DNA from 2 places in the Sphingomonas sp. M6A6_1c genome. Region 1 is predicted to be linked to the other one. Evidence: riboswitches for the same ligand, from Rfam matches in the RefSeq annotation. Region 1 holds a riboswitch; the other holds the start of a gene.
What was found. A riboswitch is a leader RNA that binds a small molecule or an ion and turns the genes downstream of it on or off. The one in region 1 is predicted to bind thiamine pyrophosphate.
Positions count from the first base shown of each region.

Region 2: linked by a shared signal. The riboswitch ahead of ACLBWH_RS12575 (TonB-dependent receptor) and the one ahead of thiC (phosphomethylpyrimidine synthase ThiC) in region 1 are both predicted to bind thiamine pyrophosphate.

Region 1 covers NZ_JBKEZO010000002.1:453,869-469,567, reverse strand. Annotated here, with positions in the region: gene ACLBWH_RS05310 (DUF427 domain-containing protein) at 1-130, shown strand, start outside; gene ACLBWH_RS05305 (hypothetical protein) at 135-485, opposite strand; gene thiC (phosphomethylpyrimidine synthase ThiC) at 613-2,526, opposite strand; TPP riboswitch at 2,565-2,674, opposite strand; gene ACLBWH_RS05295 (ferritin-like domain-containing protein) at 2,942-3,946, opposite strand; gene ACLBWH_RS05290 (ferritin-like domain-containing protein) at 3,987-5,081, opposite strand; gene ACLBWH_RS05285 (ferritin-like domain-containing protein) at 5,308-6,363, opposite strand; gene ACLBWH_RS05280 (ferritin-like domain-containing protein) at 6,378-7,406, opposite strand; gene ACLBWH_RS05275 (sigma-70 family RNA polymerase sigma factor) at 7,619-8,194, shown strand; gene ACLBWH_RS05270 (anti-sigma factor) at 8,184-8,909, shown strand; gene ACLBWH_RS05265 (MipA/OmpV family protein) at 8,974-9,822, opposite strand; gene ACLBWH_RS05260 (DUF2141 domain-containing protein) at 9,909-10,295, opposite strand; gene ACLBWH_RS05255 (sterol desaturase family protein) at 10,264-11,088, opposite strand; gene ACLBWH_RS05250 (GNAT family N-acetyltransferase) at 11,341-11,847, opposite strand; gene crtY (lycopene beta-cyclase CrtY) at 11,923-13,089, shown strand; gene ACLBWH_RS05240 (phytoene desaturase) at 13,115-14,590, shown strand; gene ACLBWH_RS05235 (acyl-CoA thioesterase) at 14,799-15,257, opposite strand; gene ACLBWH_RS05230 (LL-diaminopimelate aminotransferase) at 15,257-15,699, opposite strand, start outside.
Region 2 covers NZ_JBKEZO010000005.1:290,156-305,854, reverse strand. Annotated here, with positions in the region: gene ACLBWH_RS12590 (sigma-54-dependent transcriptional regulator) at 1-623, opposite strand, end outside; gene ACLBWH_RS12585 (sensor histidine kinase) at 620-2,293, opposite strand; gene mqo (malate dehydrogenase (quinone)) at 2,628-4,343, shown strand; TPP riboswitch at 4,394-4,503, shown strand; gene ACLBWH_RS12575 (TonB-dependent receptor) at 4,560-6,836, shown strand; gene ACLBWH_RS12570 (phosphotransferase enzyme family protein) at 6,841-7,971, shown strand; gene pnuC (nicotinamide riboside transporter PnuC) at 7,968-8,534, shown strand; gene ACLBWH_RS12560 (CsbD family protein) at 8,560-8,709, opposite strand; gene ACLBWH_RS12555 (exonuclease domain-containing protein) at 8,768-9,613, opposite strand; gene ACLBWH_RS12550 (alpha-ketoglutarate-dependent dioxygenase AlkB) at 9,610-10,200, opposite strand; gene ACLBWH_RS12545 (rod shape-determining protein) at 10,464-11,507, shown strand; gene ACLBWH_RS12540 (hypothetical protein) at 11,649-12,038, opposite strand; gene ACLBWH_RS12535 (alpha/beta fold hydrolase) at 12,192-13,019, opposite strand; gene ACLBWH_RS12530 (beta-glucosidase) at 13,273-15,504, shown strand; gene ACLBWH_RS12525 (M3 family metallopeptidase) at 15,542-15,699, opposite strand, start outside.

The DNA.
Region 1 (15,699 bases):
GCATTACCATACGCTACGCGTCGACGGCGCCGAGAACCGCGATGCCGCCTGGTATTATCCCACGCCCAAGGACGCCGCCAAGGAGATCACCGACCGGATCGCCTTCTGGAAGGGCGTCGAGGTGCGCTGAACGCCTACCAAATCGGGATCGTCACCCGTTCGTTGCCGGGGTGGATGCGATAAGTGATGCTGGTCGGCACGATGCTGTCGCCGCGATAGGCGGGGTGGACCTCCATCGTGCGCCGGGGCGCGTCGCCGATCTTTGCGATCAGCCGGGCGATCAGCGCCTCGATGCGACGCGCGGCGTCGGGCGGGACGAACAGCTCGTTGGCGCGAACCGCCGGCCCGCCGAAATCGCGCGGGAAGAGCCAGGTCTGGACGAGCTTGCCGCGCATCGCCAACGCGCGCGCTTTGGCACGCGACGTGACGGCGGCGGGATCGACGGCCTCCGGCGCCGCTTGCGTGAGGACGATCGGTACACTCATCTGGAGCCCCCTCCCCGGTCCCCCGACCGGTGCCGCCGAAATTAGGCCGGCGGCGGTGGCAGGCAAGGTGCGGCGGCCAGGTCGCTGACGGACGGGCGCATTTCCCTCAGCGACTCGGAGCGGGAGATCATTCGGCGGCGGGCAGATACACCTCCCCGCCCTTCTCCCTGAAGCGTTCGCTCATATCCGCCATTCCCGCCTCGGCCTCTTCCGCCGCGACGAAGGTGGCGACGGGCGCATTCTGCTTGGCGGTGAATGCGCGAGGTTCGGGATCGCGACCTGCTCCCAACAGGTCGCTATTCGCCGCGCGAGACGCGGCGAATTCGCGAACCTCCTGCGTGATCTTCATCGAGCAGAATTTCGGGCCGCACATCGAGCAGAAATGCGCGGTCTTGGCGCCTTCGGCGGGCAGCGTCTGGTCGTGGAAGGATTCGGCCGTATCCGGGTCGAGCGACAGATTGAACTGATCGCGCCAGCGGAAATCGAAGCGCGCGCGGCTCAACGCGTCGTCGCGCAGCTTGGCGGCGGGGTGGCCCTTGGCGAGATCGGCAGCGTGCGCGGCGAGCTTGTAGGTGACGACGCCGACCTTGACGTCGTCGCGGTCGGGCAGGCCGAGATGCTCCTTGGGCGTGACGTAGCAGAGCATCGCGCAGCCGAACCAGCCGATCATCGCCGCGCCGATGCCGCTGGTGATATGGTCGTAGCCCGGCGCGATATCGGTGGTGAGCGGCCCGAGCGTATAGAAGGGCGCCTCGCCGCAAACCTCGAGCTGCTTGGTCATATTCTCCTGGATCTTGTGCATCGGGACGTGGCCCGGCCCCTCGATCATCACCTGCACGTCCTGCGCCCAGGCGCGATGGGTGAGTTCGCCGAGCGTATAGAGCTCGCTGAACTGCGCCTCGTCGTTGGCGTCGGCGATCGAGCCGGGGCGCAGGCCGTCGCCCAGCGAATAGGCGATGTCATAGGCCTTCATGATCTCGGTGATCTCGTCGAACCGTTCGTAGAGGAACGATTCCCTGTGATGCGCGAGGCACCATTTCGCCATGATGCTGCCGCCGCGGCTGACGATGCCGGTGACGCGCTTCGCCGTCATCGGGATGTAGGGCAGGCGGACGCCGGCGTGGATGGTGAAATAGTCGACGCCCTGTTCCGCCTGTTCGATCAGCGTGTCGCGGAAGATATCCCAGGTCAGTTCCTCGGCGATGCCGCCGACCTTTTCGAGCGCCTGATAGATCGGCACGGTGCCGATCGGCACCGGGCTGTTGCGCAGGATCCATTCGCGGGTGTCGTGGATGTTGCGGCCGGTCGACAGGTCCATCACCGTGTCGGCGCCCCAGCGGATTGACCAGACGAGCTTGTCCACCTCCGCCGCGACGTTGCTGGCAACCGCGGAGTTGCCGATGTTGGCGTTGATCTTGACCAGGAAATTGCGGCCGATCGCCATCGGTTCGGATTCGGAATGGTTGATGTTGTTCGGGATGATCGCACGTCCGCGCGCGACCTCGTCGCGGACGAATTCGGGCGTCACGTAATCGGGGATGGCGGCGCCGAAGCTCTCGCCGTCGCGGACGTGGTCGCGCAGCATCGCGCGGCCGAGATTTTCGCGCGTCGCGACATACTCCATTTCGGGGGTGACGATGCCGCGGCGGGCGTAATGCATCTGGCTGACGTTGGCGCCGGCGCGGGCGCGCAGCGGGCGGCGCGCGGCGCCGGGGAATTGCGGCACGCCGCCGGAGCGGTCGGGGCCGAGCTGGCCATTGTCCTCGGGACGGATCGCGCGGCCGTCGTAGCGCTCGACATCGCCGCGACCCTCGATCCACGCGCGGCGGAGCTGCGGCAGGCCGGCCATGATGTCGATCCGCGCATCGGGATCGGTATAGGGGCCGGAGGTGTCGTAGACGCGCAGCGGCGGTTCGCCCGAGGAGGGATCGAGGTGGATCTCGCGCATCGCGACGCCGAGCGGGCCGACGTGGATCTTCTTCGAGCCGCGGATCGGGCCGGTGGTGACGCCAATCTCGGTACGCGCGGGAATGTCGGCCATGAGTCTCTCTCCATGAACGGAGAGCGGACGCGGGTTTTCGGATGAAACCGCTCCCTCCCTCCGCCGGTATCAACCGGATCAGGTTCAGCGGGTCGAAGGCTGCGGCCTTCCTCTCAAGCGCTGCGTCAGCGCTCCCCCGGGGATAACGATGATGGTGTACGCGGTTCGCCGGCGGGCGCCAAGCCCATTCCTCCGCCCGCCCGGGGTCTACTGCTTATCAGCGTGGGGCTGGTTCCAACGGGTTTCCGAACCCGCTCCGTCACCCCGGCCTTGCGCCGGCGTCCCGCTTCCCCGGACGGCGCGAAGCAGCGGGATGCCGGATCGAGTCCGGCATGACGGAAGATACGGGCGCCGCTGCGACACCCCGGCCGGTCATACGCAATCGCCCTCCCCCGGAGGGGAGGGCATCGGAGCGTCAGTTGGCGGCGGAGGTGCGGATGTTGCCGTTGATGCCGGCGGGGAAGAACCCGCCCGAGGCGACCGCAGCCTTGTTGAGATAGACGATGTTGAGCACCTGGCCGGTCGAGCGGCTATAGGCGAGGCCGTTGGTATCGGTCGGCACGACGTTGGCGGTGGTGGTGTCGCCGATGCCCTGATCGATGTCGCTGCTGCCGTCGAGGCTGTCGCGCGCGTCGGAGATCAGCCGCGCGTTGTTGAGGATCGACGAGGCGCCGGCAAGCGTCTCGGCGGGGTCGACGCCCTTGCGATAGAGCACCGAACGGATCAGCCCGGCGTGATAGCCCTCGGTGGCGAGGATGCCGGCGGCGGCCTCGATGAACAGCTTGTTGACGATCAGCGGCGAGGCGCCCTTGTAGGCGGAGACGCCGACGTCCTCGAACAGATAGGCGCCGAGCAGGAAGCTGATGTCGTCGGCATAGGGGTTGAAGACGCCGCTCCCGCCGACCACGCCGGCGGCGCGCGCCGCGGTGGTGAAGGCACCGTTGGCGTCGCCGCCGATGTTGATCGCCGGCATTGCCACCGCGAAGCTGCCGAGGATCGAGCGCAGGAAGGTGACGTGCGCGACCTCGTCATTGGCGATCTCGCGCGCATATTGCGCAACGATCGGGTCCTGGAAGTTCACCTGCGCGCCGCCGGTGACGGTGCCGAGCGCGCCGACGCCGCTGATGATGCCGCTCGACAGGCCCTGGCCGAACGCCGCCCAGCTGTAGAAGCTCGCCTCGAGATATTCGAGGTTGAGCGCGAAGTTGAGCACGTCGGCATCGGTGCCGACGGTCGGCGTGGTCGCGGTCGGCGTCGGGCTGGGGCTGCTGCTGCCGTCACCATCGCCACCGCAGGCGGCGAGCAGCGACAATGCGCCGGCCGAGGCGGCGGCCCCGCCGGCATAGCGCAGGAAGTTGCGGCGTTCGGCGCGGCGGTCGGCGATCGCGTCGAGGATCGTGTCGGTCGGAAGATCGGTCATCGGGTCTATCCCCTGAAAGCTTTGAATACGGACGGCGGGATCAGGAGGCGGTCGCCGCCTTGATGGTGCCGTTGAGGCCGGCGGGGAAGAAGCCGCCCGCACTCGCCGCCGCGGCGTTGAGATAGACGATGTTGAGCACCTGATTGGGGGTGCGGCTGTACGCGACGCTGTTGGCGTCGGCGGGCACGATGTTGGACACCGCGAAGGTCGGCACCGGGGTGGGCGTCGCGGTCGGGGTCGGCGTCGGCGTGGGGGTCGGCGTGGCCGTGGCCGTCGCGGTGGGCGTCGGCGTCGGCAGGATCTGGCCCGGCGCGGCGGTGACGCCCGGCGTGATGCCCTGGTCGATGTCGGTGCCGCCGTCGAGGCTGTCGCGCGCGTCGGAGATCGCGCTGGCGCTGGTGATCAGCGCCGAGCCGGCGACCGAACCGCGGCGGAACAGCTCGCCGCGGATCGTCGCGGCATGATAGGCCTCGACCGCGAGGATGCCGGCGGCGGCCTCGATATAGGTCTTGGTAAGCAGCGGCGCGGCGCCCTTGTAGGCGGTGACGCCGACGTCCTCGAACAGATAGGCGCCGAGCAGGAAATTCTCCTCGCTGCCATATTGGTTGAAGGTCTGGCCCGCGGCGATCAGCTTGGCGGCGACCGCGGCGGCGGAGAAGGCGCTGTTGGGGCCGACCGAAAGGTCGAGCGCCGGCTGCGCGATCGCGCTGCTCCCCAATGCGGTGCGCAGATAGGTGACGTGCGCGACCTCGTCGGCGGCGATCTCGCGCGCGTAGCGGGCGAGCACCGGGTCGGTGAAGGTCACCGCGGCGCCACCGCTGACGTTCGCCGCGCCCTGCGTGCCGGTACCGGTGAGCAGGGTGGCGGCGAGGCCGGCGCCGCCGGTGGCGAAGGCATAGAATTGCGCCTCGAGATATTCGAGGTTGAGCGCGAAATTGAGGATATCCTGATCGGAATAGGTCGTCGTCGTCTGCGCCTCGGCAGCGCCGGCGAGGCCGAGCGCCGACGCACCCGCGGCGGTGACCGCCATCGCGCCGATCGCGGTGCGGAAGAAGTCGCGGCGTTCGCTGCGGCGCTGGACGCGGGCGTCGAGTGCCGCTGCGAGGGCGCTGTCGGTATCGGTTCGGGCGGTCATTACTCGGGTTCTCCCCACGCGCGGGCGGTCTGGCGGCCGCCCAGGATGGCCTTGCCGTTCCGCATCCGGCGGGAGGCGTCAACCCCGGACGCGGCGGAAATCGGCGGCGGCGCGACGGAACGGCGGCGACCGCGCATAAAAAATCCTCCCCCGACATCGAATCGGGGGAGGACCGTGTGCCGGCCAGCGTGGAAGGGACCGCCGGCCAACCCGTGGAAGGCTGGGCTCAGCCGAGGCCGACGGTGAAGGCGGGGTCGGGATTGTTGGTGCCCGCCGGGAAGAAGCCGCCGCGGGTGCGGTTGGCGCCGGTCGCGTTGAGATAGGCGATGTTGTGCACCTGCTGGACGCTGCGGCTGTAGGCGATGCCGTTGCTGTCGGTCGGCACGATGTTCGACACGGCATTGGCCGCGCCGATGTTGGTGCCGGCGATGCCCTGGTCGTCGTCGCCGTTGGTGCCGCCGGTGGTGCCGTCGAGCAGATCGCGCGCGTCCGAGATCTTGGTGGTCGCGGTGATCAGATCGGCGTTGGTGACGCCGCGGGTGTAGAGGATCGTGCGGACGAGACCGGCATGATAGGCCTCCGCCGCGAGGATACCCGCAGCCGCTTCGAGATACATCGACGAGATGACCGGCGAGGCACCCTTGTAGGCGGTGACGCCGATATCCTCGAAGATATACGCGCCGAGCAGGAAGTTGGTCGGGCTGGCATATGGATCGAACAGGCCGTTCGACGCGACGACGCCCGCCGCGCGCGCCGCCGCGGTGAACGCGCCGGTCGCCGTGCCCGAGATGTCGATCGCCGGCTGGGCGACCGCGGCGCTGCCGAGCGCCGTGCGCAGGAAGGTGACGTGCGCGATCTCATCCTGCGCGATCTCGCGCGCATATTGGCCGATCAGCGGGTCGGCGGTGAAATTGACCGCGCGCGGGAAGCCGTCGCCCGAGCCGGTGACGACCGACCCCTGCGTGCCGGTACCGGTGAGCAGCGACGCCGACAGGCCGGTGCCGAAGGCGGCGTAGCTGTAGAATTGCGCTTCGAGATATTCAAGGTTGAGCGCGAAGTTGAGCACCGCGACGTCGGTGCTGACCGAGGTCGCGGTCGGCGTCGGGGTCGGGGTCGGAAACGGCACCGACATATTGTCGTCGTCGCCACCGCAGGCGGCGAGCAGCGACAGGCCGCCGACTGCGGCGACGCCGGTCGCAGCGGTCTTCATGAAGGCGCGTCGCGCCCGGCGGCGCGCCGCGGTTGCCTCGACGATGGCGAGGACGGAGAGTTCCTTGGTCATATATCCACCCCTGCTCAGTTCGCGGCGCTGCTGCGCAGCCCGCTGTTCCCGTTGTTGATGCCGTTCGGGAAGAACCCGCCCGCGGTCACCGATCGGGGATTGAGATAGACGATGTTGAGCACCTGCGCCGGCGTCCGGCTGAACGCGAGGCCGTTGGCGTCGAGCGGCACGATGTTGGAGGTCGTGCCCGCGTTGGTGGTCGTCGCGGCGATGCCCTGGTCGAGATCGGTGGTGCCGTCGACCGAGTCGCGCAGGTTGGAGATCGCGGTCGTCGCGGCGACGTTGTTCTGCGCGGTGATGATCGTCGGCGTCGCGATGCCGCGCGCGTAGAGCGCGGTGCGCACGATCGCGGCATGATAGGCCTCGACCGCGAGGATGCCGGCGGCCGCCTCGAGATAGGTCTTGTTGTTGAACAGCGCGCCCGCCGCGCCCTTGTAGGCGGTGACGCCGACGTCCTCGAAGATGAAGGCCGCCTGCAGGAAGCTGTCGTCGTTCGCATAGGGGTCGAAGCCGGTCAGCGCCGGGGTGGTGCTGGCGGCGGCCGCGGCGAAGGCGCCGCCGGTGGCACCCGAGATGTCGATCTGCGGCTGCGCGGCGATCAGCGCGTCGCTGGTGCCGGTGCCGCGGATCGCGGCGCGCAGGAAGGTGACGTGCGCCACTTCGTCCGCGGCGATCTCGCGCGCATAAGCGGCGATGCCGCGGTCGCTGAACTGCACCTGGCGGGCCGAGCCGGTGCCGGTGCCGGTCACCACCGTGCCCTGCGTGCCGACGCCGCCGGTCAGCAGATTGGCGGGCAGGCCGGTGCCGAAGGCGGCATAGCTGTAGAATTGCGCTTCGAGATATTCGAGGTTGAGCGCGAAGTTGAGCACGTCGACCTCGGTCACCGCGGTCTGCGCCGCCGCGTCGCTGGCGATCGACATCGCCGCCGCGCCGGCTGCGGTCACCGCCGCCATGCCCATCGCGTTCTTGAAGAATCCGCGCCGTTCCTCGCGTCGCCGCGCCCGGGCGTCGAACGCCTCGATGATCTGGTCCGTCTGGGTCATCGTCAGCAACCTCCCTCACCTTATGCGGTCCTCCGTCATCGCCGCATGCTATCGACGGGCGACCGGAAGACCTGTGGCGAGCTACGTTGCCGGGCCGCTGAAAGATGCGTCGCGGCCGAAACATTATGTCTATTTTGCAAAATGATCCGACATGGTCGGAATGTTGGCCGCGGGATATTGCCGCAAGGCGCGCGCCGGGTTAGCCCATCATCGTGTCTCCCGCCGCCCCCTCCAGCCCCCAGGCGGCTCGCGCGATCCTGGTCGAGGCGCTGGTCCGCACCGGCGAGGAGGACCGCGACGCCTTTCGCACCGTCTACCGTCTGACCTCGGCGAAGCTTTTCGGGATATGCCTGCGTATCTGCGAAGACAGGCAAGGCGCCGAGGACGTGCTGCACGACGTATATCTCACCATCTGGCACCGCGCGGGGGCCTATCAGCCGGGACGGGCGAGCCCGATCTCGTGGCTGGCGACGATCGCGCGCAACCGGGCGATCGACTGGCGGCGACGCCATGGCCGGGCGCGCATCGCGCCGGTCGAGGATGCCGACGCGATGCCCGATCCGGCGGCGGCGCAGGACGATGCGCTGATCGCCGACGAACAGCGCGCGCGGTTGCACGACTGTCTGGAGACGATCGAGGCGCGCCAGCGTGGCGCGATCCGCAGCGCTTTCTTCGGCGGGCTGACCTATGCCGAGCTGGCGGTGGCGCAGGCGGTGCCGCTCGGCACGATGAAGAGCTGGGTACGGCGCGGGCTGCTCGCCTTGCGGGGGTGCCTCGATGGCGAGTGACGACCTCCCCGACATGACCGCCGCCGAGCTGGCGCTGGGGCTGCTCGACGGCAGCGAACGCGCCGCGGCGTTGCGGCGGCTGGCGAGCGAGCCGGGCTTCGCCGGCGAGGTGGAGCGCTGGCGCGACTGGCTGGGCGCGCTGTTCGCGTCCTGGCCGGCGGTGGCCGCGCCCGACGCGGTGGCGACGCGGGTGGAGGCCTCGCTCGACGCGCAGCGCGGCGTGCTTGTGGCGGCGAACGACAATGCGGGCGGCGTCGCGCGCTGGCGCGGGCTGGCGGTGGCGGCGAGCATCGCCGCCTGCCTGTTGCTGGCGGTGACGACGCTGCTGATGCTGCGGCCGGCGCCCGCGCCGATCCGCATCCCGGTGCGCGTGCCGGTCGCCGCGCCGGCGCCGCTGCTCGCCGCGATCGTGCCGACTGGCAAGGGCGCGCCGATCGCCGCCGCCTACGATCCTGCGAGCGCGACGGTGCGGATCGCCGGCGGTGTCGACGTACCGGCGGGGCATTCGGCGGAATTGTGGGCGATCCAGGGATCGGCCGCGCCGCGCTCGCTCGGGGTGATCCCGGCGGGGCCGGCGCGGGTGATCGTGCCCGCGGCGGTGCGGCCGGCGCTCGCGGCGGAGACGGTGCTGGCGATCTCGATCGAGCCGGCGGGCGGTTCGCCGACCGGGCTGCCGACCGGCCCGGTGGTCGCGACGGGCAAGCTCAGCGGGTGACGATGCGGTTCGCGTCTACCATCGTCCCCGCCGGGGCCGGGACGATGGTTGGATGCTCTTGCCTTCAGAACGTATAGGCGAGCCCGACCGCGCCCAGCCACTGGTTGCGCGACCCGGCGACGCTGACCAGCGGGCTGTCGGCGAAGCCGTTGAGCATGCGAACATAGGTGCCGCCGGCGACGACCTTGAAGCCCTTGAGCAAATTGCCGGTCAGCGAATAGGTGAACAGCCCGCCGAGCGAATAGTTCTTCCAGCCGGCGCGCGCATTGTAGGTCGGCAGGCCGCTCGCCAGCGTCTGCGCCGGCGACACCGAATAATAGGTCGTGGCATAGCCGCGGCCGGCGCGCTCGGCCGAGGCGAAGATCGCCACCGCCATCTTCTCGCTCAGCGGCGTGATGTAATTGACGCTCGGCTGCCAGATGCCGCTGTCGTGCGCATTGGCGACATCGTGGCGATAGCTGACCGTCGCCGACAATTGGTCGTACGGGCTGGTGATCACCCCGGTCTTGCCGATGCCGACATAGCCGCCGAGCTCGATCGCGGTATCGACCTTGCCGAGCGCGCGCACGCGGGGATCGTCGATGCTCTTGAGGCTGCTGCGGTTGAAGTTGACGACGCCGATCGGGCCGGCCTGCACGTCCCAGACGGGGCCGGGCTTGTCGCGGATCAGGTCGACGCTGATCCGGTTGCCGGCAAGGACGAAGCCATAGCCCTTGATCGAGCCGACCGCGCCCGGCGCGGCGGTGAAGCGATAGTCGTTCGAGCCTTCGTAATCGCTCAGATAGACGCCGGCGGCGCCGACGGTAACGGTATCGCGGTTGAAATCGAATTCGGTCGACTGCACGGGCGCCGAGGCCTCCTGCGCGGCGGCCGGGGTGACGAATACGGCAGCGGCGGCGAGCGCGAGCGGCATCAAGATCTTGGCGGACAAACTACGGCTCCAAACCTGTTACGACGCCGTAACGCGGCGGAAGCCGGTTGCTATCCATTGCCGACCGATCAGAGGATGTAATGCATCCGTATCTGTTGCTGATTTGCATCACCGGTCACCGCGAAGCGTGCGGCGGCGAAGTGCGGCGCGCCGAAGCGGATCGGCGGATTGCGCGAGAAGCCGAAGCCTTCGCGCGGGATGCCGGCGAAGGTGTCGAGCCTGGCGTTGCTGTTCTCGTCGTGGATCACCGCGACGGCATATTGGCCGTGCGGCAGGCCCTCGAAGCGCAGGCTGTGCGCATTGGCCGGCACCGAGCGGGTGATCGCATCGGCATCGTCGACGCAGGCGGGGAAATTGTCAGGATCGGCGGTCAGGCAGACGCGCAGCAGCCCCTTGGCCGAACGCATCTGGCTGACGGCAACGTCAAGCCGCGCGATCGGCGCCGCGCCGAGCACCAGCGCCGCCGCCGGCAACAGCGCGGCGAGCGCCACCGGCCGGTTGCTGCGCCTGCGCCTTGGCACGCGCGTGGCTGCGCGCGAAATCGCCGACGCCGCGATCGGTGCCGCAGAGGCGGTCCCAGAACCGGAAGTAGAGCCCATAGTTACATCCATATTGCTCATGGTGCCGCTGATGATGGCTGGCGGTGATCAGCCAACCGCCCAATGGCCCCCGCCACATGAACCGCGGGAAAACCTCCCAGCCCATGTGATTGGTTACGCCCATAACCGTCATAGTCGCCAGCACGAAGCCCAGAGCGGCGACATGGATCGGAATTGCCAGCACCAGTAACGGAATTGCCACAGCGCCGGTGAGCGCCTCGATCGGGTGGAAGGCCATCGCCGCCCAGGCGGTCGGCGGGCGGCTGGCGTGGTGGACGGCATGCGCCGCCTTGAACACCGCCGGCCGGTGCATCCAGCGATGCGTCCAGTAGAACCAGGTGTCGTGGAGGACGAGGTAGAGCAGGATCGATACCGGCCAATACCATAAAGGATAAGCGTGGACGTCGCGATACACGCGCGTCCAGCCATGCGCCTGCCACCCCCAGGCGAGCACGCCGGCGGGGATGCCGTAGATCGCGGCGGAGGCGAGGCTCCATGCGATCTCGCGCCGCATCTGCGCATCGAGCCCGCGGTAGAGGCCGGGATGGCGCAGCCGCGTCGCCGCGGCGAACGCACCGGAGACGAGGAGATAGCGCACGCCGACGATCATCGTCATCGCCAGCGCGGACAGGGTGACGGCGAGCAGCATGGCACGGGACGTAGCGGATTTCCCGACGCGGGGATATGGCGGAAGCGACTGGCTTGGCTTGTGCGGCATTCCCCATCTTCGGCTCTGCAAAGGGAAAACAAGCACTTCGATCCTCCCCCGCCAGGGGGAGGTGGCGCGCCCGAAGGGCGTGACGGAGGGGGAGGATACGGTCAGCTCAGCATTTACGGAGACGCCCCCTCCGCCACCGGCCTGCAGCCAGCGGTCCCCTCCCCAACTAAAGCGAGGACGGAATTACCGTTCGAACACACGTATCGTCCGGCCCTTGTAATCCGCCGTGCGCACCAATTCGTACCCCAGCCGCGCCGCCAGCCGGAGCGACGGCGCGTTGCCCGGATCGATGATGCAGGTCGTGCGCGCGATGCCCTGCGCCTGCGTCCAGGCGAACACCGCCGCGAGCGCCTCGCCGGCGTAACCGCGGCCGTGCGCCGCCGGGGAGAGGGCCCAGCCCATCTCGGGCAGCATCAGCGGCGGATCGATCGCGCGGCGTGACTCGAGCAGGCCGACTTCGCCGACCAGGCCGCCGGCGCGGTCGCGGACCACCCAGCTGCCGTAATCGAACGCCTGCCATTGGCCGATCGAGCGGAGCAGGCGGAGCCACACCTCCTCGCGACTGCGCGCGACGCCGCCGATCCGTTCGAACACCGCGGGATGCGCCCACATTGCGGCGAGCGCGTCGAGATCGGCGGGGCGATGGACGGTGAGGATCAGGCGATCAGTGGCGAGGACGGGCGGCGTCATGCCGGCGAGGCTAGCGCGGCGCGCGGCGGCGTAAAAGCCGGTTCTCCCGTCGTGCGCTTTGGGCTAGGCGCAGGCATGGGTTCGACCATCCCTTGCGACGTGGCGATCGTCGGCGGCGGCCTCGCCGGCTGCCTGATCGCGCTGGCGCTGCGCGCGCGGCACCCCGGCCTCGACGTGCGGATCATCGAGGCGGCACCGCATCTCGGCGGCGACCACGTCTGGTCGTTCTTCGGCAGCGACATCGCGCCACAGGATCGCTGGCTGGTCACGCCGCTGACGGTGCACGACTGGCAGGGCTATGACGTCGCCTTCCCGCACCTCGCGCGGCAGATCGACGCGACCTATCATTCGGTGACCAGCGAGCGGCTGCATGCGGTGATCCGCGCGACGCTGCCAGCGCCGGCGATGATGCTCGGGCGCAAGGTGCTCGCCGCCTCGGCGACCGCGGTGGTGCTCGCCGACGGCGACCGGATCGCCGCCAAGGGGGTGATCGACTGCCGGGGGCCCGGCGACCTGTCGGTGCTCGATCTCGGCTGGCAGAAGTTCGTCGGGCAGGAACTGCTGCTCCACGCGCCGCACGGCGCCGCCGGCCCGACGGTGATGGACGCGACGGTGGAGCAGATCGACGGCTATCGCTTCGTCTATTGCCTGCCCTTCGCCGCCGACCGCATGTTCGTCGAGGACACCTATTACAGCGACACGCCGCACGTCGACCGCGCCGCGCTGGGGCTGCGGATCGCCGCTTATGCCGCGGGCCGCGGCTGGCAGGTCGACAGCGTGCTGCGCACCGAGGCGGGCGTGCTGCCGATCACGCTGGGGGGCGATTTCGAGGCCTATTGGCGGTCGAGCGGCGCCAACGTCGCCAAGGCGGGGATGCGCGCCGGGCTGTTCCAGCCGACCACCGGCTATTCGCTGCCCGACGCGGTACGGCTGGCGGTGCGACTGGCGGAACGCACCGATTTCGCGGGCCGGGCGCTGGCGGACTTCACCCACGATTACGCCCGCGCGGCGTGGAAGCACGGCGCCTTCTATCGCATGCTGAGCGCAATGATGTTCCGTGCGGGCGATCCGGCGGAACGTTGGCGCATCATCGAGCGCTTCTACCGTCTCGACCCGACGCTGATCACCCGTTTCTATGCGGGGCGATCCAGTCTCAAGGACAAGATACGGATTTTGACGGGCAAGCCACCGGTCCCGGTGGGCAGTGCGATCAGGGTCCTGCGAACGACGGCATGGCGGTAACCCGCGCAGAGGAATGGAAACGAACATGAAGTCGGCGATCGTCATCGGTGCGGGGTTCGGCGGGCTGGCGCTCGCAATCCGCCTGCAATCGGCAGGAATTGCGACGACCATCGTCGAGTCGCGCGACAAACCCGGCGGCCGGGCCTATTATTGGGAGCGCGACGGCTTCACCTTCGACGCGGGTCCCACCGTCATCACCGATCCCGCCTGCTTGCAGGAATTGTGGGCGCTCACCGGCCGCGACATGGCCGAGGACGTGACGCTGGAACCGGTGACGCCCTTCTACCGGCTCAACTGGGTCGACGGCACCAATTTCGATTACACCAACGACGAGGCGCTGCTCCAGCGCGAGATCGGCAAGCTCAATCCGGCCGATATCGCCGGCTATCACAAATTCCTCGAATATGCCGAAGGCGTTTATCGCGAGGGCTATGAGAAGCTCGGCCATGTCGCGTTCCTCGACTTCGCCTCGATGATCAAGGCGGCGCCGGCGCTGGCGAAATACCAGGCGTGGCGCTCGGTCTATTCGATCGTGTCGAAATACGTGCAGAACGAGAAACTGCGCGAGGCGCTGAGCTTCCACACGCTGCTGGTCGGCGGCAACCCGATGACGACCAGCGCGATCTATGCGCTGATCCACAAATTGGAGCGCGACGGCGGCGTGTGGTTCGCCAAGGGCGGCACCAACCGGCTGATCGCCGGGCTCGTCGCGCATTTCGAGCGGATCGGCGGCACGCTGCGGCTTGGCGATCCCGTCGCCTCGATCGAAACCTTGGGCGACCGCGCCACCGGCGTGCGCTGCGGGAGCGGCTGGGAAGCGCAGGCCGATGCGGTCGCCGCCAACAGCGACATCATGCACACCTATCGCGACCTGTTGAGCGATTCGCGCAGTGCGCAGCGGACCAAGGCGCGGCTCGAGCGCAAGAGCTATTCGCCGTCGCTGTTCGTGGTCCATTTCGGCATCAAGGGCACATGGCCGGGCATCCCGCACCACATGATCCTGTTCGGGCCGCGCTATAAGGAACTGCTCGCCGACATCTACGATCACGGCGTGCTGGCGGAGGATTTCTCGCTCTACCTGCACCATCCGACCGTCACCGACCCCAGTCTCGCGCCGGAGGGGCATTCGACCTTCTATGCGCTGGCGCCGGTGCCGCACATGGGCAAGTTCCCGGTCGACTGGAACGAGGTCGGACCGATCCTGGAAAAGCGCATCCTCGACGAGGTCGGGCGGCGGCTGATCCCCGACATCCACGAGCGGATCGTCACCAAGTTCAGTTATGCGCCGAACGATTTCGCGACCGACCTGAAGGCGCATCTGGGCAGCGCGTTCAGCCTCGAACCGGTGCTGACGCAAAGCGCCTATTTCCGCGTCCACAACCGCGACGACCATATCCCGAACCTGTATTTCGTCGGTGCGGGCACGCATCCCGGCGCGGGCATCCCCGGTGTGGTCGGAAGCGCCAAGGCGACGGCGGCACTGATGATGGCGGCGCGATAAACGCTCATTCCTCCCCGGCACGGAGCGCCAGGTCGGATCGTCCCCCGGACGATCCTCGATCATGCGGGGCATGATCGACCTGACGCTGGGGACCGGGACGCGCAGCGGCGTGGTGGAGGGGGGCTTCCTCAAACGATAGCGCTCGTGGAAGCCCCCCTCCACCAGCTTCGCTGGTCCCCCTCCCCGTTCCGGGGAGGAATGCTTGTTTCTACAACGCCTCCAGAAACCCCCGCACCACTTCCGGGATCGGCGCCGGCCGCCCCGTCGGCAGATGCACGTTGACCATCACCAGCGACACGGTCGCGTGCAGGTCCCCGGTCGTGCCGTGCGCCATGTCCATCGCCATCGTCATGCTGGTGCCGCCGACCCGCGCGATGCGGACGTGCGCGGCGACCGTATCGCCCCAGACGAACGGGCGGAGATAGTCGACCTCCGCCTTGCGGACGTGGAATTCGAGCTGCTCCCACACCGGCCCCAGCGCCGCGCCGATCCCGGTCCATTCCCAGAATTCGGTCGCGGCGACGTCGGCATATTCGAGGTAGCGCGAGTTGAAGACGACCTTCTGCCCATCGATCTCGGCATAGCGCACGCGGAAGCGCGTCGCGAAGGCGAAGCCCTCGCGCGGGCCGCCGCCGGCCGCGCCGTCGGCGGCGGCGCGCAGCAGCATCAGCCCGCGGTCCGGCTCGGCGTGTTGACGCCCATCGACTGGAGGTAGCGCTTCACGTTGCGCGCCGCCTGGCGCAGCCGCTGCTCGTTCTCGACCAGCGCGATGCGGACGAAACCCTCGCCGTTCTCGCCATAGCCGACGCCCGGCGCCACCGCGACCTGCGCATGGGTGAGCAATTGCTTGGAGAATTCGAGGCTGCCGAGATGCGCGACCGCCGGCGGTAGCGGCGCCCAGGCGAACATCGACGCACGCGGCGGCGGAATGTCCCACCCCGCCCGGCCGAAGCTCTCGACCAGCACGTCGCGGCGCTTGTGATAGAGCTGGCGGTTCTTCTCGACGATGTCCTGCGGGCCGTTCAGCGCGGCGCAGGCCGCCGCCTGGATCGGCGTGAACGCGCCGTAATCGAGATAGGATTTCACCCGCGTCATCGCCGCGATCAGCT
Region 2 (15,699 bases), on a different contig from region 1:
GGCACCGTCGCGCAATCGATGACGAGGAAACGATGGCGCGCGCGCCGCCCGGCGCGATGGACCAGCCGCGCGAAATGCTCGCGTCCGGTGCCGACCTCGCCCTCGATCACCAGGTCGAGCGGCGCATCGGCGAGCAGCGGGATCATGCCGCGCAGCCGCCGGATCGCGAGGCTGTCGCCGATCAGCGTCTCGCCCTGCTGTTCGTCGGCGAGCGCGCGCAGCCGCCGGTTCTCCAGCGTCAGCCCGCGCGCGGTCGCCGCGCGCACCGCCGCCGCGACCAGCGCCTCGGGATCGAACGGCTTGGACAGGAAATCCCACGCGCCGTTCTTGATCGCCTCCACCGCCATGCCGATGTCGCCGTGGCCGGTGAGCAGCAGCACCGGCAGATCGGCGTCGCGGCTGCGCACCGCGTCCATCAGTTCTAGCCCCGACATGCCGGGCATGCGGACGTCGGTGATCAATATGCCGGGAAAATCGGCGGTGAGTTCGGGCAGCGCGCTGCGCGCGTCGGCGAACGGCCGCACCTCGAAGCCATGCAGCCCGAGCAATTGCGATGCCGCCGCGCGCAGGTCCGCCTCGTCGTCGACCAGCGCGACGACCAACGCCTTGTCCATCGTGGTCATGCGCGCCGCATCCCGATCTCGAACAGCGCCCCGCTCGCCGAGGGCAGATGATGCAGCCAGCCGCCGAGGTCGGTCATGATGTCCTGCGCGATGACGAGCCCGAGGCCGAGTCCCGCCGCCCGGCTGGTGTTGAACGGCGTGAACAGGCCGGCGGCGATCGCCGGGTCGATGCCGGGGCCGGTGTCCGCCACCCGCAGACGGACGTGCGCCGCATCCTCGACCAGCGTCAGCGTGATGCGCCGGTCCGCCCGGCCGGCGAGCGCATCGAGCGCGTTCTGGACGAGGTTGACCAGCACCTGTTCGAGCCGGACCTTGCCGCCGACCACCATCAGCGCCGGATCGATCGACGGCCGGTCCAGCGTCGCATCCTCGAGCTGTTCGCGCACGATCAGCAGCGCGCCGTCGATCACCTCGGCCAGCGACACCGGCCGCAATTCATGCGGCTGCCGGCGCGAGAAGGCGCGCAGCTGCGCGGTCACCACGCCGACGCGGTCGGCGAGTTGCGCGATCGTGCGCAGATTGGTGCGCACCTCGTCGGGCTGGTCGCGATCGAGCAGCATCCGGCTCGTCTCGGCATAGGTGCGGATCGCCGCGACCGGCTGCGCGGTTTCGTGCGCGACGCTGGCGGTGATCTGGCCGAGCGCGGCGAGCCGGTTGGCCTGGCGTAGCGCCTCGCGCAATTCGGCGCCGCGCGCCTCCGACAGCGCGCGTTCGGCCGCCTCGCGGCGCAGGTCGGCGGTGCGTTCGGCGACCGCCGCCTCCAGTTCGCCGGTCCGCCGCCGCTGCGCCAGCGCGCGCAGCCGCAGCGTCCAGGCGATCACGCCGAGCGCGATCACGCTCGCGCCGGCCGCCGCCGCGGCGAACCCGCGGGCCGAGGCGATGGCACGATCGACGGGGCGCATCTGCACCAATCGCCAGCCCGCCTGGCGCACCGGCACCGCCTGCGCGACGAACGTCGGCCGCGCACCGGCGATCCGCACCCGGCCGTCGCCGAGCGGCACGAGTGCGACGGTCCCCGCCGCGCCGCGCGTCAGCGTCTCGAAGCGCCAGCCGGGGCGGCTGGTGACGAGGATGCGGCGCGCCGCGTCGTGCACGAAGCTGATCCCGCCGCCGTGCGCCCAGGCGCGTTCGATCCGGTCGAACTCCAGCTTGATGACGGTGACGCCGCCGGTCGCGGTGCGCGCGGCGAGATAGAGGCCGGGGCGCTGGCTGACGCTGCCGACCGCGAAATGGCTGCCCTCGCCGCGCGCCTCCGCCTGCCGGACATAGGGGCGATCGTGATAGTCGATGCCGACGAAGGCGCGCGGGCTGCGCCAGTTGCTCGCCGCGATCGACCAGCCGTCGCGCCCGACGACATAGATCGCCGGCGCACCGGTGACGCGCGCCAGCGCCTCCAGCTTGCGGTTGAGCGCGGCGCGCGCGGCCCCGGTACCGGCGATCGCCGCGGCGATGTCGCGATCGTCGGCGAGCGTGAGCGGCAGCAGCCGGAAACGGGCGATCTCGCTGTCGAGCAGCGCGGCGCGCAGCCGCGCGTCCTGCGCCACCTCGACCCGTTGCTGCGCGATCGTCCATCGCTCCGCCGCGACGCCGGCGAGAAGCGCGGCGACGACGGCCAGCAGCAGCACGCCCGCCAGCCAGGGCCAGCCGCGGATCGGGAAGCGGAGACTCACCGCCCCCGAATACCCGTCCGCCCGGCATAGGGCAAGAAGTTGCACTTTGGGCTCGGGCGATGTGTCACTTCCTGCCCAAGCCTGCCGGAATCGGACATCAATAATCGAGCTAACTAACTGTAACAAGGACGTTTTATGATGATGTCGTTTTCTGCGCGGGCCGCACCGCCGCGTCGGGCACAAGCGGGTCGACAGCTTCGTCGTGCTCCATCGGAGCCGGACGAAGGCGGCAGCGATCCGGGCCAACCGGTCGTCGCCGTTCCGCGACACTCCCCGCTTCGATCCGCGTCCCGCCCCGACGTCGTACCGGAAGCGCATGCAGAAGGATCATGCGATGCATCACGAAACGCGCGAGCCGGCCCTCGCCACCGACGGGTCGACGCTCTCGGCGCCCGACATCAGCCGCCGCGGGCTGATCGGCTCGGTCGTCGCGGCGGGCGGCACCGCGCTGCTGCCGGCGGCGGCGCGCGCGCAGGCGCGCAGCGAACATAGCGTCGACGTGCTGTTGATCGGCGGCGGCATCATGAGCGCGACGCTCGGCGTGCTGCTGCGCCAGCTCGAACCGACGTGGACGATCGAGATGGTCGAGCGGCTCGACCGCGCCGCCGGCGAGAGTTCGGACGGCTGGAACAACGCCGGCACCGGTCACTCGGCGCTGTGCGAGCTGAACTACACGCCGGTCAACGCCGCCGACGGCCGCGTCGAGATCGCCAAGGCGATCGAGATCAACGAGCAATGGCAGATCACCCGCCAGTTCCTCAGCCACCAGCTCCGCGCCGGCGTGCTCAGCGATCCCCGCGCCTTCATCAACTCGACGCCGCACATGAATCTGGTGTGGGGCCGCGAGAACGTCGAATTCCTGCGCAAGCGGCATGCGGCGCTCGGCGCCAGCCCGTTGTTCTCGGGGATGGAGTTCACCACCGATCCGCACCGGATCGGCCAATGGGTGCCGCTGATGATGGAGGGGCGCAGCGGCGGCCTGCCGCTGGCGGCGACGCGCTCGCCGCTCGGCACCGATTGCGACTGGGGCGAGGTGACGCGCCAATATGTCACCGCGCTCAGCCGCCAGCCGGGCGTGACGCTGACCAGCGGCCACGAGGTGCGCAAGCTCGAACGCAATCCCGACAAGAGCTGGCGCGTCACCGCCGAGGCGACCAACGGCGGCGGCAAGCGGATCATCAACGCGCGCTTCGTCTTCGCCGGCGCCGGTGGCGGCGCACTGCCGATCCTGCAGGCCTCGGGGATTCCCGAAGCCGACAATTACGCCGGCTTCCCGGTCGGCGGCTCGTTCCTCGTCTCCGAAAAGCCGGAGATCGCCGACCGTCACCTCGCCAAGGTCTATGGCAAGGCCGCGGTCGGTTCGCCGCCGATGTCGGTGCCGCATCTCGACACGCGCTATTTCGACAAGCGGCGCGCGCTGCTGTTCGGGCCGTTCGCCACCTTCTCGACCAAATTCCTCAAGCACGGCTCGTATTTCGACCTGCCGGCGTCGGTGACGCTCGACAATTTCCGCCCGATGATGGCGGTCGGCTGGGACAATTTCGACCTCGTCGAATATCTCGCCGGCCAGCTGATGATGTCCGACGAGGATCGGCTGAAGGCGCTGCGCGAATATCTGCCGGGTGCGCGGGCGGAGGACTGGAAATTGTGGCAGGCCGGCCAGCGCGTCCAGATCATCAAGCGCGATCCCGACAAGGGCGGCGTGCTCAAGCTGGGGACGGAGATCGTCGCCTCGCAGGACGGCTCGATCGCCGCGCTGCTCGGTGCGTCGCCGGGGGCGTCGACCGCGCCGGCGATCATGCTGAACCTGCTCAAGACGGTCTTCCCCAAGCGGCTCGCGACCCCGGCCTGGCAGGACGGCCTGCGCAGGATCGTGCCGTCCTACGGGATCGCGCTCAACGATCATCCCGACCTGCTCGCGCAGGAATGGGCGCAGACCAGCGATGCGCTGCAACTGACGACGCCGCCGCCCGCGGTCCACGTCGCCACGCAGCCGCGCCCCGCCGGCACCCGCGTCAAGGCCGACCGCCACCCCGATCTGGCGCTGTAACCGCCCGCACGTCGAGCCCCCTATCGCTACCCCGCGGGATCGCCTAAGCCGGGCCATCCCCGGGGGGCCGCTGACGCGCGGCTGAGAAATGGGCAGCAGCCCATGACCCGCTGAACCTGATCCGGGTGATACCGGCGTAGGGAGGGTCTGCGGTGCGCCGTCGTTCCTCCGATGAAGTGGATGCGAACGATTCCGGCTCTTGTTTCCCGTTTCGACATGCGACCCGCGCGATCCTGGCTTGCGCTGGGGGTGCCGGTGCTGCTGCTGGCGGCGCCCGCCGCGGCGCAGACCGCCGAACCCGCCGAGATCCGCGTCGTCGGCCATCCCGATCCCGCCGGGCTCTTGCCCGACCAGCAGGCGCCGAAAAGCCAGAGCGCGATCTCGGCCGACTTCATCGTCAAACAGGCGCCGACGCTCAACGCCTTCCAGCTCGTCACGTTGCTGCCCGGCGCCAATGTCGCGTCGAGCGATCCCTATGGCCTGTCGACCAGTTCCAGCCTGACGCTGCGCGGGCTGGGGCAGGACGAGATCGGCGTGCTGATGGAAGGCGCGCCGCAGAACGACATCGGCTATTATTACGCCTATCCGTCACAGTTCGCCGACCCCGGCAACCTCCGGCGGATATCGATCGCGCAGGGGTCGGTCGACATCGACTCGCCGACGCTGGGCGGCGCCGGCGGGCTGCTGTCGCTGGCGCTTGACGATCCCCGGGCACGGGCGGGCGGTCTCGTCGATCTGTCGCTCGGCAGCTATGCGGCGCGGCGCGGCTTCGTGCGGATCGACAGCGGGACGATCGGCGGCACCGGGCTCAAGGCCTTCCTGTCCTATTCGAACACGCGGGCGGACAATTGGCGCGGCGCCGGCTTCGACGCCCGCCAGCATGTCGACGCCAAGCTGCTCAACGAATGGGGCGCAGGCAATCGCGCCAGCCTCGCGCTGTCGTTCAACGACGCCAATTCCTCGAGCTACCCCAGCCCCACCCTCGCCGAATGGCATGCGCAGGGCCGCGGCTTCAACTACGCCAGTCGCTACACGCCGGGCGCCACCGATTACTGGCGGCTCTATCGCGCGCCGTTCCGCAACCTCTACGCCTCGGCGCCGGTGCATCTCGTGCTCGGCGAGCGGCTGACGTTCGACAGCACCAGTTATGCGCAATTCGGTTACGGCAATTCGCCTTACGGCACGCAGCTCACCACCACCGGCAATTTCCTCGGCACCGAGGAACTGGCGCAGCCGATCGCGCTGCCCGGCGCGGTGGACGGCGTCGCGACGGTGCTCGGCAATTACACCGGCGACCAGTTCCGCGGCGGCAGCGTCGCCAAGCTGACGCTGCAGGCCGGCAGCCACCGGATCACCGCCGGGCTGTGGTTCGATTACGGCACCGATCGCGTCACCCAATCCTATACCAGCATCGATGCCGATGGTCGGCCGACCGACCGCTGGGGCTATCGCGCGAAAGCGATCCGCACCGCCGACGGCCGCCTGCTCGCCTATGAGAACCAGCGCACCGTCACCGTCACCAAGAGCTTTTTCCTCGCCGACAGCATCGCCGTCGCACCGCGGCTGACGGTCGATGTCGGGTTCAAGGGCGTCGACGTGCTGCGCAACGGCCGCAACTATCTGCCCGGGCCGCAGGACCGGGTGCGGATCGACAGTTTCGCAGCCCTGCCGCGCGCGGCGATCCATTACCGGCTCGACGACCGGCAACAGCTGTTCGCCAATTTCACCACCAACTTCCGCACGCCCAACGAATTCACGCTCTACGACAGCTATGCCGGCGGGGCGTTGGTCGCGCAGGGCAGCAACGCGCTCAAGAACGAATATTCGGTGTCGGAAGAGCTCGGCTATCGCTTCATCGGCGAAGCGGTCTCGGCCTCGGTGACCGGCTTCCACTACAAATTCCGCAACCGCCAGCTCGCGACGGTGGTCGATCAGGGCGGCGCGCAGGTCAATGCGACGCTCAACGCCGGCGGACAGACCTCTTATGGCGTCGATGCCGAGATCGACTATCGTCCGGTCGCCGCGGTCAGCCTCTATCTGTCGGGCGAGTATCTGCATGCGCGGCTCGACGACGATCTGCCGGTCGGCGGCGACCTGCTGCCGACGCGCGGCCGGCATGCGGTGTCGAGCCCGACGGTGCAGTTCGGCGCGGGCGGCACCTACGACGACGGTCGGTTCTTCGGCAGCATCGCGTCGAAATATCTCGGCCGGCAATATGCCAGCTTCATGAACGACGAAAGCATCAAGGGCTATGCGACGCTCGACCTGTCGATCGGCGTGCATCTGGCCGACTGGCTCGACGGCAAGCGGACCGACCTGCGCGTCAACGCGATCAACGTCACCGATCCGCACGTGCTCGCCGGCGTCCAGGCGGTGACCCCCAACGCGCAGGACACTATCGGCCGCAACGGCACCGTCATCGCCGGTCAGGCGCCCGCTTATTATATCGGCAGCGGCGCCGCGGTGATGGCGACCCTCTCGCGCGCCTTCTGAGGCGATGACGCCCGCCGCTCATCTGGTGCACGGCATGGGGCAGGCGCTGGAGGCGCCGACCTGGCCGGCGATCACCACCGGCGAGGCCGCCGCGGTGCTGGCGCGCTTTCCGGCGGCAGGGCGGCTGACCGGGCTGCACTGGCATTCGCCGCGCCCCTTCTCGGCAGCCGCGCTCGTCCATACCGAGGCGGGCACCGTCCTGCTCAAGCGCCACCACTACAAGCTGCGCTCGATCGCGGGGCTGGCCGAGGAACATGCGTTCATCGCGCATCTCGCCGATGCCGGCGTTTCGGTGCCGGAGGTGATCGCGAGTGCGGGCGGTACGACCGCGATCGCGATCGACGCGTGGCGCTACGAATTGCACCGGCAGGCACCGGGCGCCGACCTCTACCGCGACCGGCTGTCGTGGACGCCGTTCTTCTCGCACGCGCAGGCGCACGCCGCAGGGGTAGCGCTGGCGCGGCTTCACATCGCCGCGGCCGGTTTCGCCGCCCCTGCCCGCCGGGCGCAGCCGTTGGTCGCCAGCTTCACGATCCTGCCGGCGCACGATCCGCTCGCGGCGGCCGAGGCCTATGTCGCCGCCCGGCCGGCGCTTGCCGCGTTCCTGGCGACGCGGCCGTGGCGGGCGCAGCTCGCCGCGCTGTTCGCGACGCTGGGCGACGGCCTGCCCGCGGTGCTGGCGGAGCAGCCGCCCTTGTGGACGCACAACGACTGGCATCCGTCGAACCTGCTGTGGGCGGACGACGGCAGCGTGCGGACGGTGATCGACTTCGGCCTCGCCGACCGTAGCTGCGCGGTGCACGATATCGCCACCGCGATCGAACGCAGCGCGATCCGCTGGCTCGACCTGCCGCAGGGCGACGACATCGCCGATCCCGCGGCGGCGCTGGCGCTGCTCGCCGGCTATGCATCGGTCGCCCCGCTCGCCGCCGCCGACATCGCCGCGATCGTCAGGCTGCTACCGCTCGTCCATCTCGAATTCGCCTTGTCGGAGATCGATTATTTTACCGCGGTGGTCGCCGATCCCGCCGCCGCGGCGCTGACCTGGGACGGCTACGCGATCGGCCATGCCGCGTGGTTCCGCTCCGCCGCGGGGCAGAAGCTGCTGCGCCGGATCGGCGAGGCCAGGCCATGACCCCGCTGGAGATCGTCGCGGTCGTCGTCAGCTTCGCCGGGATCTGGCTGACCGCGCGGCGGCGCATGTTGTGCTGGCCGGTCAATCTGCTCGCCTGCGCGCTGTATGCGAAGCTGTTCCTCGACGTGCGGCTGTACGCCGACATGGTGCTGCAACTGCTGTTCGCGATCGCGATCGTCTACGGCTGGGTCGCCTGGGCGCGCGGGACCGATAGCGAGGGCGAGGTGGTGGTGGCGCCGCTGCGGCCGGCGCAGGCGCTCGCCGGGCTGGCGGCGGGCGCGGTGGGGGCGGTGAGCATCGGCTGGCTGACCAGCCACCATACCGACGCGGCGCTGCCCTGGATGGACGCGACGCTGAGCAGCTTCAGCCTCGTCGCGCAATATTGGACCGGGCGCCGCCACGCCGCCAGTTGGCTGCTGTGGATCGTGGTCGACGTCTGTTACGTCGGCATGTTCGTCTGGAAGGGGTTGCTGCCGACCGCCGGCCTCTATGCGGCGATGGTCGGGCTCGCCGTCCTTGGCTATCGGCAATGGCGCCGGGCGGGCGGCCACCGGCAGGGCTGATCCCGCCGACGGCCTGCACGTCCGCTTACTTCTTCTTGGCGTCGGCCTGCTGCTTGGTGCCGCGTGCTTCCTGTTCGGCGCCTTCTTCGTGCAGCGACGGATTGTCGGCGTTCTGCTTGGCCTTGCCGACGGCGGCGTTGATCGCGCCTTCGATGCCGGAGATCAATTTACCCATGAGACGTCCTTCGCGGTTCGGGAGCGCGGAAGCGCCCCGTCGTCCACGGCTCAACCCCTCAGTCGCCAACAATGGCCCCGGAATTGTCGTCGAGCAGGCCGGGCGTCCGCGCCGACACGATCCGGATCGACCGGCCGGCCCGCCGCGCCGCCGCGGCCTTGTCCATCTCGCCGCTCGCCCGCGTCGAGCGCGCATCGGGCAGATGATCGGCGACGACCACCATCGTCGTCGTCAGCCCGACCGTGGACATGATCGTGCCGCCCTGCGCGGCGAGCACATGCGCGATTGCCCCGTCGCGCGCCTCGCCGACGACGACGATCCGCTCGCCCTTCAGCGGCCCCGTCGGCGCGGCGCGGGGCGGCGGCTGCGGCTTGCGCGGCGGTGCCAGCCAGTCGGCGAGCGACAGGCCGGTATGGTCGATCGCCTTGACGATCACCCAGCCGGCGGCGCGCGCGTCGCTCAGCGCGTCATGGTGGCGGTGGGCGATGCCGAGATAGCGCGCGAGGCCGCCGAGCTTGTGGTTGGGCAGATCGGGCCAGGCGCGCTTGGCGACCCGCACGCTGTCCAGCCAGACCGTCTCGATCATCGCCCGGTCATGGACGCGGCACGCCGCGGCGAGCGCGCCCTTGTCGAAATAGGAATGGGCGACGGTGACGCGGCCGGTCAGATGGCGGTCGATGTCGGCGTGGACGTGGCCGAAGGTCGGCTGGCCGATCACGTGATGCGCAGCGATGCCGTGGATGCGCGTGTTCATCGCGTGAAAGTCGTCGCACGGATCGAGCAGCGTCTCATAGGCGAAGACCTCACGGCCGTCGCGAAAGCCGACGATGCCGATCTGGCAGATGCTGCTCACCCGCGAACAGGCGGTCTCGACGTCGATCACGACGAAATCGGGGGTCGTCACGCGCCATCCCCGGCGGCGAGCATCCGACGGCCGCGCTCGGACAGGCTGCGCAGCGTGATCGACCAGCGCGTTTCGGTCATCGCGGCGATGCTATGCTCCCAATCGTGGCGCGCCTCGCCGTGCAGGTGGTAGATGCCGCGCGGCGGCAGCGGCGCGGCGACCCGCGCGAAGCGTTCGCCGGTCCGGCGGCGGAAGCGCATCGCCGCCGCCGCCCCCAGCGATATGCCGACGACATGGTCGAAATGCGGCCGGTCGCGATGCCAGCCGATCCCCGCGCCGGGATCGTAGCGGATCAGCAGCGCCTGCACGAAGCTGCCGGACGCGACCCCGGCGAACGCCTCGGCGCTCGCGCGGATCGTCGCCAGCCACGCCGGCATCGGCGCCGCCGGTCCGAGCGATCCGCGTTCGAAATCGTAATGCAGCCCGAAACTGTGGGTCAGCCGCTTGCCGGTCCAGCCCTGGAACTGGAACGGGGTCAGCGCGAGCGCATCGATCGCCGCGATCAACGCGCGCTCGTCGTCGGCGGTGACGAACGCCTCCTCGCTGCGCAGGCCGGGCAGCAGCGGGCGGTCGAACAGGTCGCGCATCACGGCCGGCCTGCGCCTGCCTCGCGGCCGTGCGCCGGCGGCATCGCGAAAGAGATCAAGGGGATAGGCACGCCGCCCGCGATGTAGGCCCGGCCCTCGCCAGCCGCAAGCAAGGCAGCCGGCCGGCCATCCCCCCGGCAAACCGTCCGTCCGCCGGGACAGGCCGCCGGACGCACGCCGGTTGACGCTGCCCGGCAAAGCGCCAATGCGCGGGGCTTCGCATCGGCCGGCGGCCGATGCCACTCCCAACAAGGTAGCGTGCGCTGCGACTGTCCCTCAATTTCGGTCTTGCCTCGCATGACATGGCCATCGACCTCGGCACCGTGAACACATTGGTGTTCGTCGCCGGCCGCGGCATCGTGCTGGACGAACCCTCCGTCGTCGCGATCGAGACGCGCGACGGCATCCCCAAGGTGCTCGCGGTCGGCGCCGATGCCAAGCTGATGATGGGCAAGACGCCGCAGGGCGTCGAGACGATCCGTCCCTTACGCGACGGCGTGATCGCCGACATCGACGTCGCCGAACAGATGATCAAGCATTTCATCAAGAAGGTGCATGGCGACGCCGGCCGGTTACAACGCAGTCCCAAGATGGTGATCTGCGTGCCCGCAGGATCGACGCAGGTCGAGCGGCGCGCGATCCGCCAGGCGGCGACCAGCGCCGGCGCGTCGAAGGTGCTGCTGATCGAGGAATCGCTCGCCGCCGCGATCGGCGCCGGACTGCCGATCACCGCGCCGATCGGGTTCATGGTGGTCGATATCGGCGGCGGCACCACCGAGGTCGCGGTGCTTTCGCTCGGCGGCCTCGCCTACAGCAACTCGGTGCGCGTCGGCGGCGACAAGCTCGACGAGGCGATCGCCTCTCACATCCGCCGCAAGCACAATCTGATGATCGGCGAGGCGACCGCGGAGCGGATCAAGCAGCAGATCGGCGCCGCCAGCCGCCCGACCGACGTTGTGGAGCCCGAGATGCGCGTGCGCGGGCGCGACCTGATGAACGGCATCCCCAAGGAGATCACCATCAGCCAGACCGAGATCGCCGATGCGCTCGCCGATCTTGTCGCGCAGATCGTCGAGGTGGTGATGAAGACGCTCGAACAGGTCGAGCCGGAGCTTGCCGCCGATATCGTCGAACAGGGCATCGTGATGACCGGCGGCGGCGCGCTGCTGCGCCGGCTGGACGAGGTGCTCAGCCGTTCGACCGGATTGCCGGTGATCGTCGCCGAATCGCCGCTGATGTGCGTCGCGCTCGGCGCCGGGCGCGCATTGGAAGACGCGGCGTTCAGCGGCGTGCTGCACGCGCAATGACGCGGCACCGGACGTAAAAGGGGGCCGCCGGAGCGGCCCCAGTAATCCTGTTGGGGAGGATGCCTAACGGCTTGATTTTCATGACGATCCGAAAGCCGAACGTCAAATATAAAAGTGCCTTTTACGACTAAAGGGCTGCTGTCACCCGACGGCCAGCGTCGCCAGCGCGGCACTCAGCGCGATTCCCGCCGCCGGGCCGCGGACGCGATCGTGCGATGCGGTGGCGGGCGTCGAGGCAATCGCGCCCAGCGTCGCCGCGGTCAGCACCAGCCCCAGCGTGTAGCCGGAGCGGCCGCCGACTGCGGCATTGAGAGCCCAGCCGGCGAGCGCCGCCGCCAGCCCGATCGCGACTGCGATCGACGCCCAGGCCAGCACCGGCGCCGGAAGATGGCAGAGGTGCCCGGCGAGCAGGCCGCCCGCCGCCATGGCGAGCGCCGCCGGGCCATCGCGCCGCAGCAGCGCGATCAGGACCGACGCCGCGAAGCCGCCGGTCAATATCATCCATAACGTCGCCGCCGAGATCTGCGCCATGATCCGCCTCCTGGCCGGATCGATAGCCGATCTTCGCGGCGAGGTTCGGGTCGGTCTAGGGTTAACGACGTCCTAATTCGGTGCATCGCCCCCGCATGCGGCAGGCCCGGTCGCTCGGCGTCGAGACACCGGACCTGCCGCTCCCTCGCCGGCTCAGCCCTGAACGAAGGCGAGCAAATCGGCGTTGATCCGGTCGGCATGCGTCGTCGGCATGCCGTGCGGATAGCCGGGGTAGGAGATGAGCTTTGCCCCCGGCACGATCTGCGCCGATTTCCTGCCGGTGATGGCGAACGGCACGATCTGGTCGTCCTCGCCGTGCAGCACCAGCGTCGGCACCGTGATCGCCTTGAGATCGTCGGTGAAATCGGTTTCGGAGAAGGCCTTGATGCCGAGCGTGTGCGCGAGCACGCTGCCGGTCATGCCCTGCCGCCACCAATTGCGCCGGACGCCCTCCTTCACCTCAGCGCCGTCACGATTGTAGCCGAAGAACGGCATCGTGAAGTCGTAGAAATATTGCGCGCGGTTGGTCGCCGTCTGTTCGCGGATCTCGTCGAAGACCGACAGCGGCACGCCATCGGGATTGGCATCGCTCTGGACCATGATCGGCGCGACCGCGCTGATCAGCACCGCCTTGGCAACCCGCCCCGGCTTGGCGCGGGCGACGTAACGCGCCACTTCGCCGCCGCCGGTCGAATGACCGATGTGGACGGCATCGCGCAGGTCGAGCGCGTCGGTGAGCGCGACGACGTCGGCGACATAGGTATCCATGTCGTGCCCGGTCGCCGCCTGGCTCGATCGGCCGTGGCCGCGACGGTCGTGCGCGACGACGCGATAGCCCTTGGCGACGAACGCCATCATCTGCCCGTCCCAATCGTCCGCGCTCAGCGGCCAGCCGTGATGGAACATGACGACCTGCGCGTCGCGCGGGCCCCAGTCCTTGTAGAAGATCTCCGTCCCGTCCGTCGTGTTGATCGTCGGCATTGCCTTGCTCCCTTACCTGCGAGTCCGCACCGATCCGCTGCCGTCGTGACGGCGGCGGCAGGGGGGATCATACGGGTGGGGAGGCCGGTGCACAAACACTTGGCGGCGATCGATTTTCTTGGCCCGATGACGATCATCGGCACGGCGGCGCGCCTACGACTGCAAGGGGTTTGACGCGGCGATCGATAGCCCTGAATACCATCGCCGGTCGAACCGCCCGCGTCGGGCGGGACCCGACCCGGAGGCTTCGACCATGCGCGCTTTGCTACTCGCCACCACAATGCTGGTCGGCGTCCTCGCCGGACCCTCCGGTCCCGTCACCGCGGCAGAGCCGGTCCCGGCGAACGCATGGCAGGACAAGACGCTGTCCGCGGACCGGCGCGCCGAGCTGCTGGTCCAGGCGATGACCGAGGACGAGAAGCTCGCCGTCGTGACGGGCTTCTTCGGCACGCAGCAGGACTGGAATACCTTCCGCGATCCGCAGGCGCGTCCGCAATCGGCCGGGTTCGTGCCGGGCGTCCCCCGGCTGGGGTTCACGCCGCAATGGCAGGCCGATGCGGGCAGCGGGGTCGCGACGCAGGGCGAGGCGCCACCGGCCTTGGAGCGCACCGCCTTGCCGTCGGGCATCCTCAGCGCGGCGACGTGGGACCCGGCGGTGGCGATGGCGGGCGGCAGGATGGTCGGCGCGGAGGCGCGCGCGTCCGGCTTCAACGTGCAACTGGCCGGCGGCGTCAATCTCGCCCGCGAGCCCGGCAACGGCCGCAATTTCGAATATGGCGGCGAGGACCCGTGGCTGGCCGGGACGATGGTCGGCGCGTTCATGAAGGGCATCCAGTCGAACCGGATCGTCACGACGGTCAAGCATTTCGCGCTCAACGATCAGGAGACCGGACGCAGCACCGTCGATGTCGGCATCGACGAAGGCGCGGCGCGCACCTCGGACCTGCTCGCCTTCCAGATCGCGATCGAGCGGGGCGATCCCGGCTCGGTCATGTGCTCGTACAATCTCGTCAACGGCAAGCACGCCTGCCAGAACGACTGGCTGCTCAACCGCGTGCTGAAGGGGGATTGGGGGTATAAGGGCTATGTGATGTCCGACTGGGGGGCGCAGCACGACACGGTCGAGAATGCGCTGGGCGGGCTGGATCAGGAAACCGGCGTGTCCAACAAGGACAATTACGTCTGGCGCGACAAGCTGAAAGCGGCGATCGCGAGCGGCAAGGTGCCGGTCGCGGCGCTCGACGACAAGGTCCGGCGGATCGCGCGCGCGCTGATCGTCAGCGGCGCGATCGACGATCCCGTCAAGCCCGGCCCGATCGACTTCGCCGCGCATGCGACCGTCGCGCAGACTGCGGCGGAGAACGGCATCGTCCTGCTCAAGAACGAGGGCGGGGTGTTGCCGTTGACGCGGACGGCGCGGCATATCCTGGTCGTCGGCGGCCATGCCGATGTCGGCGTGCTGTCGGGTGGCGGTTCGGCGCAGGTCTATGCCCCCGGCGGCAATGCGGTGCGCGGGCTCGGCCCCAAATCGTGGCCGGGGCCGATCGTCTACGACAAATCGTCGCCGCTGGCGGCGATCAAGGCCGAACGCCCCGATGCGACGGTCGATTACGATCCGGGCACCGATCCGGCCGCCGCCGCGGCGAAGGCCAAAGGCGCCGACGTCGTGATCGTCTTCGCGACGCAATGGACCGCCGAATCGCTCGACTTCCCGCCGTCGCTGCCCGACGATCAGGACGGGCTGATCGGCGCGGTCGCCAGGGCCAATCGCAACACGATCGTCGTGCTGGAAACCGGCGGCGCGGTCGCCATGCCGTGGATCGCCGACGTGCGCGGCGTCGTCGAAAGCTGGTATCCCGGCAGCCGCGGCGGCCCGGCGATCGCCCGCATCCTGTCGGGGGCGGTCAACCCCTCGGGGCATCTGCCGATCACCTTCCCGGCCAGCCCCAGCCAGTATCCGCGGCCCACGATCGCCGGCAAGGGCCTGCCCGAGAAACAGATCTTCGGCGTCCGCTACGCCGAAGGAGCGGCGGTCGGCTATAAATGGATCGACCGGACCGGCGCGCGTCCGCTGTTCCCGTTCGGCTTCGGGCTCAGCTACGGGACATTCGGTCACGGCGGCCTCACCGCGCGCCAAGTCGCGGGCGAGCTTCAGGTCGGTTTCACGCTGCGCAACACCGGCACGATCCCCGGTCAGGCGCTGGGTCAGGTCTACGTCGCCTCGCCCGGCAACACATGGGAAGCGCCGAAGCGACTGGCGGGCTATGCCAAGGCGGCGCTGAGCCCCGGGCAATCCGCGCTGCGCACCGTTACGGTCGACCCGCGGCTGCTCGCCACGTGGGACGAGGGGCGACATCAATGGCATGTCGCGCCCGGCCGCTACACCGTGATGCTCGCGACCTCGGCAGCGGAGATCAAGGAGCGGATCACGGTGACGCTGCCCGAGCGCTGGCTGCCGGTCGGACCGTCGACCACCGCGCGATAGGCAATGCCCCTCCCCGCGGTTGCCGTGGCCGCGGGCCTCAGCCCCCCGTCTTGCCCGCCGCGGCGGGCTTGGCGGCGGGCCGGGCGGAGGGGGCGGCCGGCACCGTGCCGTCGCTGACCGGCGACGCCGCCGTGTCCGCGACGATGCGCGAACCGTCGGCATTGAGGCCGAGGTCGTTCAGCAGCGGCCCGACCT